Regions from separate parts of the Paraglaciecola psychrophila 170 genome, predicted to be linked through region 2. Evidence: riboswitches for the same ligand, from Rfam matches in the RefSeq annotation. Region 2 holds a riboswitch; each other region holds the start of a gene.
The links. Region 2 has a riboswitch for thiamine pyrophosphate ahead of thiD (bifunctional hydroxymethylpyrimidine kinase/phosphomethylpyrimidine kinase). Riboswitches for the same ligand answer to the same signal wherever they lie in the genome.

Region 1: it holds a riboswitch for thiamine pyrophosphate, as region 2 does, so the genes downstream of both, C427_RS15060 (TonB-dependent receptor) here and thiD (bifunctional hydroxymethylpyrimidine kinase/phosphomethylpyrimidine kinase) in region 2, are expected to answer to the same signal.
Region 3: it holds a riboswitch for thiamine pyrophosphate, as region 2 does, so the genes downstream of both, thiC (phosphomethylpyrimidine synthase ThiC) here and thiD (bifunctional hydroxymethylpyrimidine kinase/phosphomethylpyrimidine kinase) in region 2, are expected to answer to the same signal.

Annotation. Positions count from the first base shown of each region.
Region 1 covers NC_020514.1:3,446,161-3,449,437, reverse strand. The annotation lists gene C427_RS15070 (tRNA(Met) cytidine acetyltransferase TmcA) at 1-91, opposite strand, end outside; gene C427_RS15065 (hypothetical protein) at 290-1,180, shown strand; TPP riboswitch at 1,281-1,382, shown strand; gene C427_RS15060 (TonB-dependent receptor) at 1,439-3,277, shown strand, end outside.
Region 2 covers NC_020514.1:4,604,619-4,607,895, reverse strand. The annotation lists gene C427_RS20165 (ABC transporter ATP-binding protein) at 1-814, opposite strand, end outside; gene thiD (bifunctional hydroxymethylpyrimidine kinase/phosphomethylpyrimidine kinase) at 768-1,679, opposite strand; TPP riboswitch at 1,751-1,851, opposite strand; gene C427_RS20155 (TraR/DksA family transcriptional regulator) at 2,887-3,198, opposite strand.
Region 3 covers NC_020514.1:5,084,876-5,088,152, reverse strand. The annotation lists gene C427_RS22395 (MFS transporter) at 1-581, opposite strand, end outside; TPP riboswitch at 791-913, shown strand; gene thiC (phosphomethylpyrimidine synthase ThiC) at 1,079-3,043, shown strand; gene C427_RS22385 (bifunctional hydroxymethylpyrimidine kinase/phosphomethylpyrimidine kinase) at 3,047-3,277, shown strand, end outside.

The DNA of each region.
Region 1 (3,277 bases), 1.2 Mb from region 2:
TTTCTTGGCCTGCTATGACTAACAATTGCCTATGACATAACTTTGATCGACGTTGTTCAAACCAATAGGATAGCTGCTTGGGTAAATTCACAGAAAAATTTCTTATTTAAGCCGTTTGAATATTGTTTGCTAGTGTAAGCAAACTTATTCAAGAATACGAATGTGGTTTTGCATCGCCAAAGTATTTACTCAGCGACAAATCAAGTGATAATCTCATATGCCGGATATGAACTAATTGTTTACTGAAGCTATATCAGTTCATTTTTTTTATTAAGAGGAATAGAGTTTGATGCTTAGATTTGTTTTACTTATAGGTATAAACCTATTAGTGGCCTGTGGTTCATCCGCTACTAGTCATCCTCATTATGTTGTTTTAGAAGAGAACAATTTATCAGATGAGTTGAAAGAAACTTCCGGTCTATACTGTCCACAAATAGGTTCAGCCTTCACGGTTAATGACTCTGGTAATAAACCTATTATTTTCAATATTGACTCTTCTGGGAAGATTATTGATAAAAAGCTAATTTCTGCTAAGAATACAGACTGGGAGGCAATAACGGGAGATAGCCAAAATTTTTATATCGGTGATGTAGGTAACAATAAAGGTAAGCGAAAGTTTGTGCAGATCCATATAGTACCTAAAAAAGTAACGCCTAAAATAGTGCCCAAAAAGTTAACGCCTAAAAAAGACAGCGAAAGTACAACCAATGATAAATCATTAAATTTATTTTATATCAATAATTCAATTAATAATAACGAGTATCTAAATCATGATTACGACGCTGAAACGTTAATTAATTTGGGTGACAGCTTGTTCTTATTTTCCAAGAGCTGGAACAGCGGCACGTTATTTATCTACCAACTCAATAAAATAAAGGCAACACAGTATGTTGACCCTGTAAGTGAAATAATGGGATTACCAGGTGTCATTACAGGTGGGGATTTTGATAGAAAAAATAATCAATTTATTTTGGTTGGTTATAAGTTAAATGGGATGGGAGGTTTTTCGCCCTTCATGGCTATTCTTAATAGAGATTTTAGCTTGCACAAGACATTCGCACTTTCAGGTTATGGGCAAGTTGAGGGGGTGTGCGTGGCTTCAAATGCTGAAGTATGGTTTACTCAAGAAGGTTCTTTTTTCTCAGATCATAAAATAGTCAAACTAAAATTAACAAAATAAATACTATTTTGCTGTTCCAAATGCCTATTCATCTATTGCGAAGCTTTATGTGCCTGTTACACTGCTCACGCAAAATACGGAGTATCTAACAAACCTGTATTTAGCAACCAAGGGGAGCCTTTTGGCTGAGATTTGAGAAATACTCATAACCCTTATACCTGATCCGGATAATGCCGGCGTAGGAATGGTCAGATATTTTCCCCATTTACCTGCCGTACTACCGGATCTTTTCAACCTATAATGAAGAGATCCTTTTAAATGAAGTTTAGCAAAAAGCCTTTGGCTAGCTTAATCAGCCTATGTTTAATCAATTCTTATGTAGCTGCGCAAAACACTGATGAACAACCTTCTACACTCAATGAATTAGAACGCATTATTGTTCGAGGTGCGTTATCTGCAACCCCTTTATCTGAAATGGCTACAAGTATTTCTGTTCTTGATGAGCAAGTTATATACCAGCGCCAAGCGCAACATCTCGAAGATCTATTGAATCGCGCTGCTAACGTGAATTTTGCCAGCGGCGCTAGCCGTGGACGCTTTGTACAAATTCGCGGCATTGGTGAACGTAGCCAATTTACTGATCCAATCAACCCTTCTGTGGGTTATCTGGTTGATGGTATCAATTATTCTGGTTTGCTCGCTGGAGCGAGTACTTTTGATATCGAACAAGTCGAAATATTCAAAGGCCCAAATAGTGCGCGCTTTGGTGCTGATGGTCTTGCTGGCATGATAAATGTCTTAAGCAAAGATGCGTCAGATCAAACCAGTATCGATGCTCAGTTTGGTGTTGCTAATTATGGTAGTTGGCAAATAGGGGCCGCAGTAGGCGGTGGTCTTAGCGACAGCGTTGATTACCGACTATCAGTTCATCAAAATACCAGTGACGGGTTTGTTGAAAATACTTGGTTGGGACGTGACGATACTAATGGCGTGGATGAGTCAACTGCGCGAGCTAAGCTTAATTGGCAGGTAACTGATGACTTATCTATCAACACAGTTATTCATCTGATTGATGTAGACAATGGATATGATGCTTTTTCACTCAATAGAGATAGAACAACCTTATCTGATGAGCCTGGCTTTGATAAACAACAGAGTGAGGCAATTGGTCTTACTATAGATTATCAAGGCTTAGATTGGGCTAATGTTCAACTTCAAAGCAGTTTTATGCAAGCCGATTTAGCTTATGGTTATGATGAGGATTGGAGTTTTGTAGGCATAGCGCCAGGCTGGGAATATTCATCTACCGATTATTACTTTCGGGAGCGCGAAGACAATACAGTTCAAGCAAGACTATCCAGTAAAAGTGATAAAGCTAATTCTTGGGTAGTTGGTTTTTATTTTGCAGACAAAGCAGAAGACTTAACTCGAGAATATACTTGGTTAGCAGCACCGTTTGAAAGCCAGGTGGATCGACTAGACAGTGCTTTATTTGGTCAATATAAATATATGTTATCAGATGAAAAATGGGTTACTGCAAGTTTACGTTTAGCCTCACAAACACTCGATTATGTTGATTCCAATTTAATTGATGAAGATATTGACCATAGTGATTGGGGAGCTGAAATTAGTTATCACCAAAAAGTGGCTAACAACAGTATGTTATACCTAAGTTTATTGCGCAGTTATAAAATGGGCGGGGTAAACGGACAAGCACTCGGTAAAATCGACGATGAAGATATTGCTGAGTTCAGACAAGACTTACTTGATAATGCTATTTTTGATGCTGAGTCTTTAATAGGCATCGAATTTGGTATAAAAGGTGCTAATCAAGATGGAAGTTTAGTACTAGATATTTCTGCTTTCTATCAAAAACGTGACGACGTGCAGTATAAAAATTCTATTGTAAATGATCAATCTTTTGTGGATTTTTATAACAATGCTACAGATGGAAAAAACTATGGCATTGAAGTCAGCTTAAATTATAAGCTGTTCGATAATGTTGATACTTTTGCTAATCTCGGCTATTTAAAGACTGAAATTAGCGGCATCACGCTTAAAAATGGTAGTAATATTGATAAGCGAGAACAAGCTCATGCACCGACCTACCATATCAACGCTGGTCTAAATTGGCGTGTTTCAAATAATATTAACTGG
Region 2 (3,277 bases):
CCAAGCGACCCATGATGGTTTGCTGAAGTTCGGCAAACTCTGCATCAAAGTTTCGGGGCGTCACCGATTTGGGTACAATTAAGGATTCAGCAAAAGCAGGTCTGCCTTGCATAATATAGAGTTGGTCCGCTAAGCGAATGGCTTCTTGTGGGTCGTGGGTGATCAACACGACCGTTTTATCTTGCAGTAGTTGGTAAGCAAGATTTTGAAGACGATACCGCGTGACAGCATCTAATGCAGAAAAAGGCTCATCCATTAATATGATGGGCTTGTCTTGCAAAAGCGTTCTTGCTAACGCGACACGTTGCCGCATACCACCCGATAATTGCTGTGGCATATAATTTGCCTTGTCTTTGAGCCCTACTTTTTGCAATAAAGCATGCGCTTTATCAACCATCAAATGGGTTCTCTTTGCTGATGAATGCGCAGCACCAAATTTAGTACTCAACATGACGTTTTCTAAAGCCGATAGCCAAGGCATCAACAAATCTTGTTGAGCCATATAGGTAATCTGATCTTTGCTATCACATGGTGGGCGTGTATTGACTTCACCCGCCCAGTCGACTCTGTCCTCCAGCAAATTAGCCAAGTAGCGCAATAAAGAACTTTTGCCGCAACCGCTACGTCCCAAAATACAGGTCCAGGCTCTCGCAGGTATGTGAATGTTGAGCCTTGCCAGGATCACATCAGCGCTGTCGTGATAGCGCAGGTAACCGTCAACGATGTCTATACTAACGGCATTGTTTTGGCCTGATAGCAGCTGTTTATCAACGGACATCAGCATGGCCACTGAAAAAATGATTAATCGGCCCATGACCTTTGCCTATTGATAATTCGTCGGCATGAGCAATAGCTTCGGAGATATACTGTTTGCCAAGCTGCACTGCCCGTAACAAATCATGCCCTTGTGCTAAATAAGAGGCAATAGCCGAAGACAGCGAACAACCCGTACCGTGGGTGTTACGAGTGTGGATACGTTTTGCCGTTAAGTGGTGAACCTGTTCGGGAAATATAAGTAGATCATTACTGTTTTCATCCTGTTCAAGGTGTCCCCCTTTAAGCAATATTGTTGCTGCACCCAACTGTCGAAGACCTGTGATCATGTTAAGCATATCTGCTGCGTTATCTGGTGTATCAACGCCTATCAGGGCGGCACCTTCGGATAAGTTGGGTGTAATAATATCGGCGAGTGGTAGTAATTCAGTTTTGAGGGTGCTGATCGCGGATACTTCTAACAACAAGTCGCCACTGGTCGCTACCATGACAGGGTCTACGACTAAAAATGCAGGTTGATACTGTTTTATTTTAGCGGCTACTAGATTGATAATGCCAGACTCAGCTAACATGCCGACTTTGACGGCAACAACGTTCAAATCAGTAAAAACCGCATCTAACTGCTTTTCGACATATTCTAGCGGAATAGGAAAAATAGCTGACACGCCCAGGGTATTTTGCGCGGTGATGGCCGTTATGACTGAACAGGCATAGCCTCCTGTTGCGGATATCGCTTTAATATCGGCCTGAATACCTGCACCACCACCGCTATCAGATCCTGCAATTGTTAACACAATAGGCGTAGATGAAGCATAAGCTCTATCTGTCACAGAAAAATGTGTTTCGGGAGACCCTGTTTGGGTAGCAAGCGGTGCTTTGATGGGAGTAACTATAATATTTGACATAAAGCTCCTAACGTTGACGCGTAAGAACTATATCGAGCTGAAGATTTAAAAACGCTGAAGAGTAAATCATACAAAACAAGTAATTAGTTCCCTACGCCAGTGCTAACTGAATCAGGTTCAACGGGTCTCGCGATATGCAATCTCAGCCTTAAAGGCTCCCCGACTATTTTTTTGATAATAACAAGTTTTATTAAAAGCGCAATATAACAATGTTAGTAGTTAATCGAGGTCAGCAAAACGTGAAATGTTTACAATGCTGAGTGCTAAACTATCTTTCCAAGTTTAATGACCTGTCATGTTGAAAGATATCTGTTAAAAAAGAGAGACCGCATCTAAGTCAGATACAACCTTTGATAATGATAAATTTAAAAGGTAACTGACATCACTAACAAGAGAATACTTACATTTACCTCTAGCGCCTGGCAGGGAGAGAAAATAGTACAAAAGCTGATTGAGTAGCCTTTTGCCCAGTTTTCTCAATCTATACTAAGTGCAATTATGGACGTTGACGCTAACTCGTTTATGCCTCAAAGGTGGGATGTTTGAATAACTCACTTCATTAGTTGGTGATTAAATACATACCAATATGAATCTAAAACCTGCGAACCTGCGGGGTCAGGTTCGTTGAAATAATCACAAAATCACCCATCTTAAGAGAATCGACTTTGTCGATATCATCTTTGGTGGCTCCGCCACTGCTCTTCCGCCTTTAAAGTTTCAGCTAAAATGGCTTATTTTTGGGGTAAATGACAGCGGACGCCGCGCGGGGAATTCATTTGAGTGGAGCGTGAAGGGATACATCCTTAACGACAACGAGGTTGGCGCACATAGACCAAGCCATTTTTTGCGGTTAAAAACTTTAGTCGCGAGCGGCATTTTACAAAGTACATCCTTATACTTTGCGCTTTGGGCTATCTTGCAGATGTTCAAAATGGTTCTGTCCATTTTGTCTAGATACTCTTTTTTGCTGTTGAAAAAGAGTATCTGGTTCGAAGGGATTCGAGACAAGACCATCACGCGGACGCCGCGCGGGACGATGGCGCGCAGCGTGCTCTTGTTTTTATAAAGTATTAAGCAACAATTAACTTGACCAGCTAGCGACAATTATCTTGACCGGTCGTTCTGATAAGGTTCGATACTGAAATTCGGAGGGAATTCAGTGTCGGGTTATAAAAGTTAAAGCATGTGCCGACTGGCGGAAAATTACTCAAACCGCACAGTTTTTACAATATGCAGTAAATGGGATCGCATCCAAACGTTCAGCACTGATCGCACTATGGCATTTTTCACAGGTGCCGTAGACGTCCCGTTCTATTTTCAACAACGCATGGTTTACTTGTTCTAATTCTTGTTGCGCTTCATTTTTTAAATTCAAAATCACATCATCATTTTGGTGATCAACAGCCTGTTCAGAAAATTTCGCGCTGCTTAGGCGGCTATGCAAATCCTTATCAATTTTGACTATGCGATTGTTGAACTCTTTTTGTAAAGCAAGTAGTTGCTCTTTATTATTATGCATACGGTCTCTCCAATGTGAACTTAATCAAATAACATTCATTCTAGGTGATTAGCTGCACTTAGCATTGATTTGCATCAAG
Region 3 (3,277 bases), 480 kb from region 2:
AGAGTATCGCCTTTAGGTGCCACATTTTTTGCATTAGGTACAACAAACAATACTAAAAAAACACACAGACAAGCTAATACCCCAGTCATCAGAAAAATACCACTAAGGCCAAATCTACTCGCGATGATAGGTCCCAGAAGTAAGGCTATGTAAAAAGAGAAACCAATAGATATACCAATGATTGCCATTACTTTTGGTCGTTGGCTTTCTCGGCTTAAATCTCCAGCCAATGCCATGATGGCTCCTGCAATTGCGCCTGCACCTTGAAGAAAACGACCCACTACAACCCAAGTTAAACTATCAGCGGTCGCTGCCACAAGACTGCCGATGGCAAAAATAACTAAACCGCCTGCAATAACTGGTTTTCGGCCAATTTTATCTGATAGCACCCCCATTGGGATCTGGAGTAAGGCTTGTGTTAAGCCGTAGCCACCTATTGCTAGTCCGACAAGAAAAGCCGAATAATCTGGATAGGTTTTGGCGCTAATAGCTATAACTGGCATCACCATAAATAAGCCAAGCATGCGAAGCACATACACAAAGGCAAGAGAAAAAGCGCTGCGAAGTTCGGTAGAATTCAAAGTGGAGACTGTCTAATAAAAGTTAAAAAATTCGGATAATAATATATAAAGAGTCTAACATGTTTTTTTAATTCCCAACACAATTGGTCGCTTTGTATTATGATTTTATTGCTTATTAATCACATGTTTTTTTGATTACAGATTTTGAATCGCTAGTCGTTTATATTTAAAAGTCCTTGTGTCAATTTTATTACTCTGTCTATAATGGTTTTTTCTTGTCGGAGTGCTAGTGTTTTTTACTGAGGTGAAAAACATAAGCTGAGACCGTTAATTCGGGATCCGTTGAACCTGATCGGGCTAGTACCCGCGAAGGAAACAAGCGTAATGTTATTGAGCATAGCCAATTTAAATTTGGCGCGTTTAAAACAGTACTTACCCAGTAAGTTGTATTTATGGCATCAGATTTAGTGATGTCAAATTATCAACAATTGGTGCTTTTCAACATCATACCTCTCCAGACAAGCAACTTCATTTTTTAACACTATGGAAGATTGCTAATGTCAAAACGTCGTCAAACCCGTGCTAATGCACAACAATTTATTGATAACCTTAAACCACTATTACACCCTAATTCCCGCAAAGTATACTTAGCGGGAAGCCATCACAATATCCAAGTGGGTATGCGGGCTATTTCCCAAACTGACACCATCTTGGGTGGTACTGAAGACAATCCTGTCATCGAAACTAACCCGGATATTATGGTGTATGACTGTGCCGGTCCTTATTCAGATCCTGAAGCTAATATCGACGTTCGCAAAGGATTAGCCAAACTTCGTCACAATTGGATCATGCAGCGGGGAGATGTTGAACAATTACCTCATGTCAGTTCGGGTTATACCCAAGAGCGTATGACTGATGATGGTTTAGAACATTTACGTTTTGACTCTATTGATAAACCACTTAAAGCCAAAGTAGGGCAATGTGTTACCCAAATGCACTATGCCAGAGCGGGCATTATTACCCCTGAAATGGAATATATCGCGATCCGCGAAAATATGGCTCGTGAGGAAGTAACTGACGATGTTTTAACCCAAAAAGCACCCGGCAATGCCTTTGGCGCTTTGATGGGGCAGCCGATTACTGCTGAGTTTGTGCGTGATGAAGTAGCTCGTGGCCGAGCTATCATCCCGGTTAATATTAATCACCCAGAAGCTGAACCCATGATCATTGGTCGTAATTTTTTGGTTAAAGTAAACGCTAATATAGGTAACTCTGCGGTGACTTCTTCCATTGAAGAAGAGGTAGAAAAACTAGTTTGGTCAACTCGTTGGGGTGCTGATACGGTAATGGATTTATCCACTGGGCGTTATATTCACGAAACTCGCGAGTGGATCGTACGTAACTCCCCTGTGCCTATTGGCACCGTGCCGATTTATCAAGCGTTAGAAAAAGTCAATGGCGTGGCAGAAGACTTAACCTGGGAGGTGTTTCGGGATACTTTGATTGAACAAGCTGAACAAGGAGTGGATTATTTTACTATTCACGCAGGTGTATTATTGCGTTATGTGCCAATGACAGCCAAACGCTTAACCGGCATTGTATCCCGAGGTGGTTCTATTATGGCCAAGTGGTGCCTGTTTCATCATAAAGAAAGCTTTTTGTACCAGCATTTCAGAGACATTTGCGAGTTATGTGCCGCTTATGATGTGTCTCTGTCGTTAGGCGATGGAATGCGTCCGGGTTGTATTGCTGACGCCAATGACGAAGCACAGTTTGCTGAGCTTGATACCTTAGGTGAACTAGTCAAAATTGCGTGGCAATATGATGTGCAGACCATTGTTGAAGGTCCCGGCCATATTCCTATGCAATTGATTAAAGAGAACATAGACAAGCAGCTTGAAATTTGTAGTGAAGCTCCCTTTTATACGTTAGGCCCACAAACGACTGATATTGCCCCAGGTTATGATCATTTTACTTCTGGTATAGGCGCAGCCATGATCGGCTGGTATGGCGTAGCGATGTTGTGTTATGTCACGCCTAAAGAACATTTGGGTTTGCCAAATAAAGAAGATGTTAAGCAGGGCTTGATTGCCTACAAGATAGCGGCTCATGCTGCAGATGTTGCAAAGGGGCATCCTGGTGCACAAATTCGCGACAATGCTTTGTCCAAATCACGTTTTGAATTTAGGTGGGAAGATCAATATAACTTGGGTTTAGATCCAGAAACTGCACGCGCTTATCATGACGAAAGCCTACCGCAAGAGTCAGCTAAAGTGGCACACTTTTGTTCTATGTGTGGGCCCAAGTTCTGCTCTATGAAAATCACTCACGAAGTGCGTGAATACGTTGCTAAACAAAAAATTAAAGTTGAACAGGATGCATCAAGACTGGCTGCTAGTCGCACAGGTCTCAGCTCAGCAGAAATACAATCCGCTATGGCAGAAAAATCAAAGGAATTTAAAGCACAAGGGGCGCAAATTTATACACCTCTTGGAGAAGTACCCACGACCGAGCCTGAATAAATTATGGATAATTATTCAAATGATAACAGGCTATTTGTAAGTGGTTGTGACCGGCCGATTGTCTGGAGCATCGCTGCCTCAGATAGTGGCGGCGGTGCAGGTATTCAGGCAGATACGCTCACAATTCAAGATTTAGGCGGTCATGCTTGTAATATAATCACCGCTGTCACCGTCCAAAACTCTTATCACGTAGAGGGTGTGTCAGCTGTATCCCCAGATATGCTGACAAGGCAG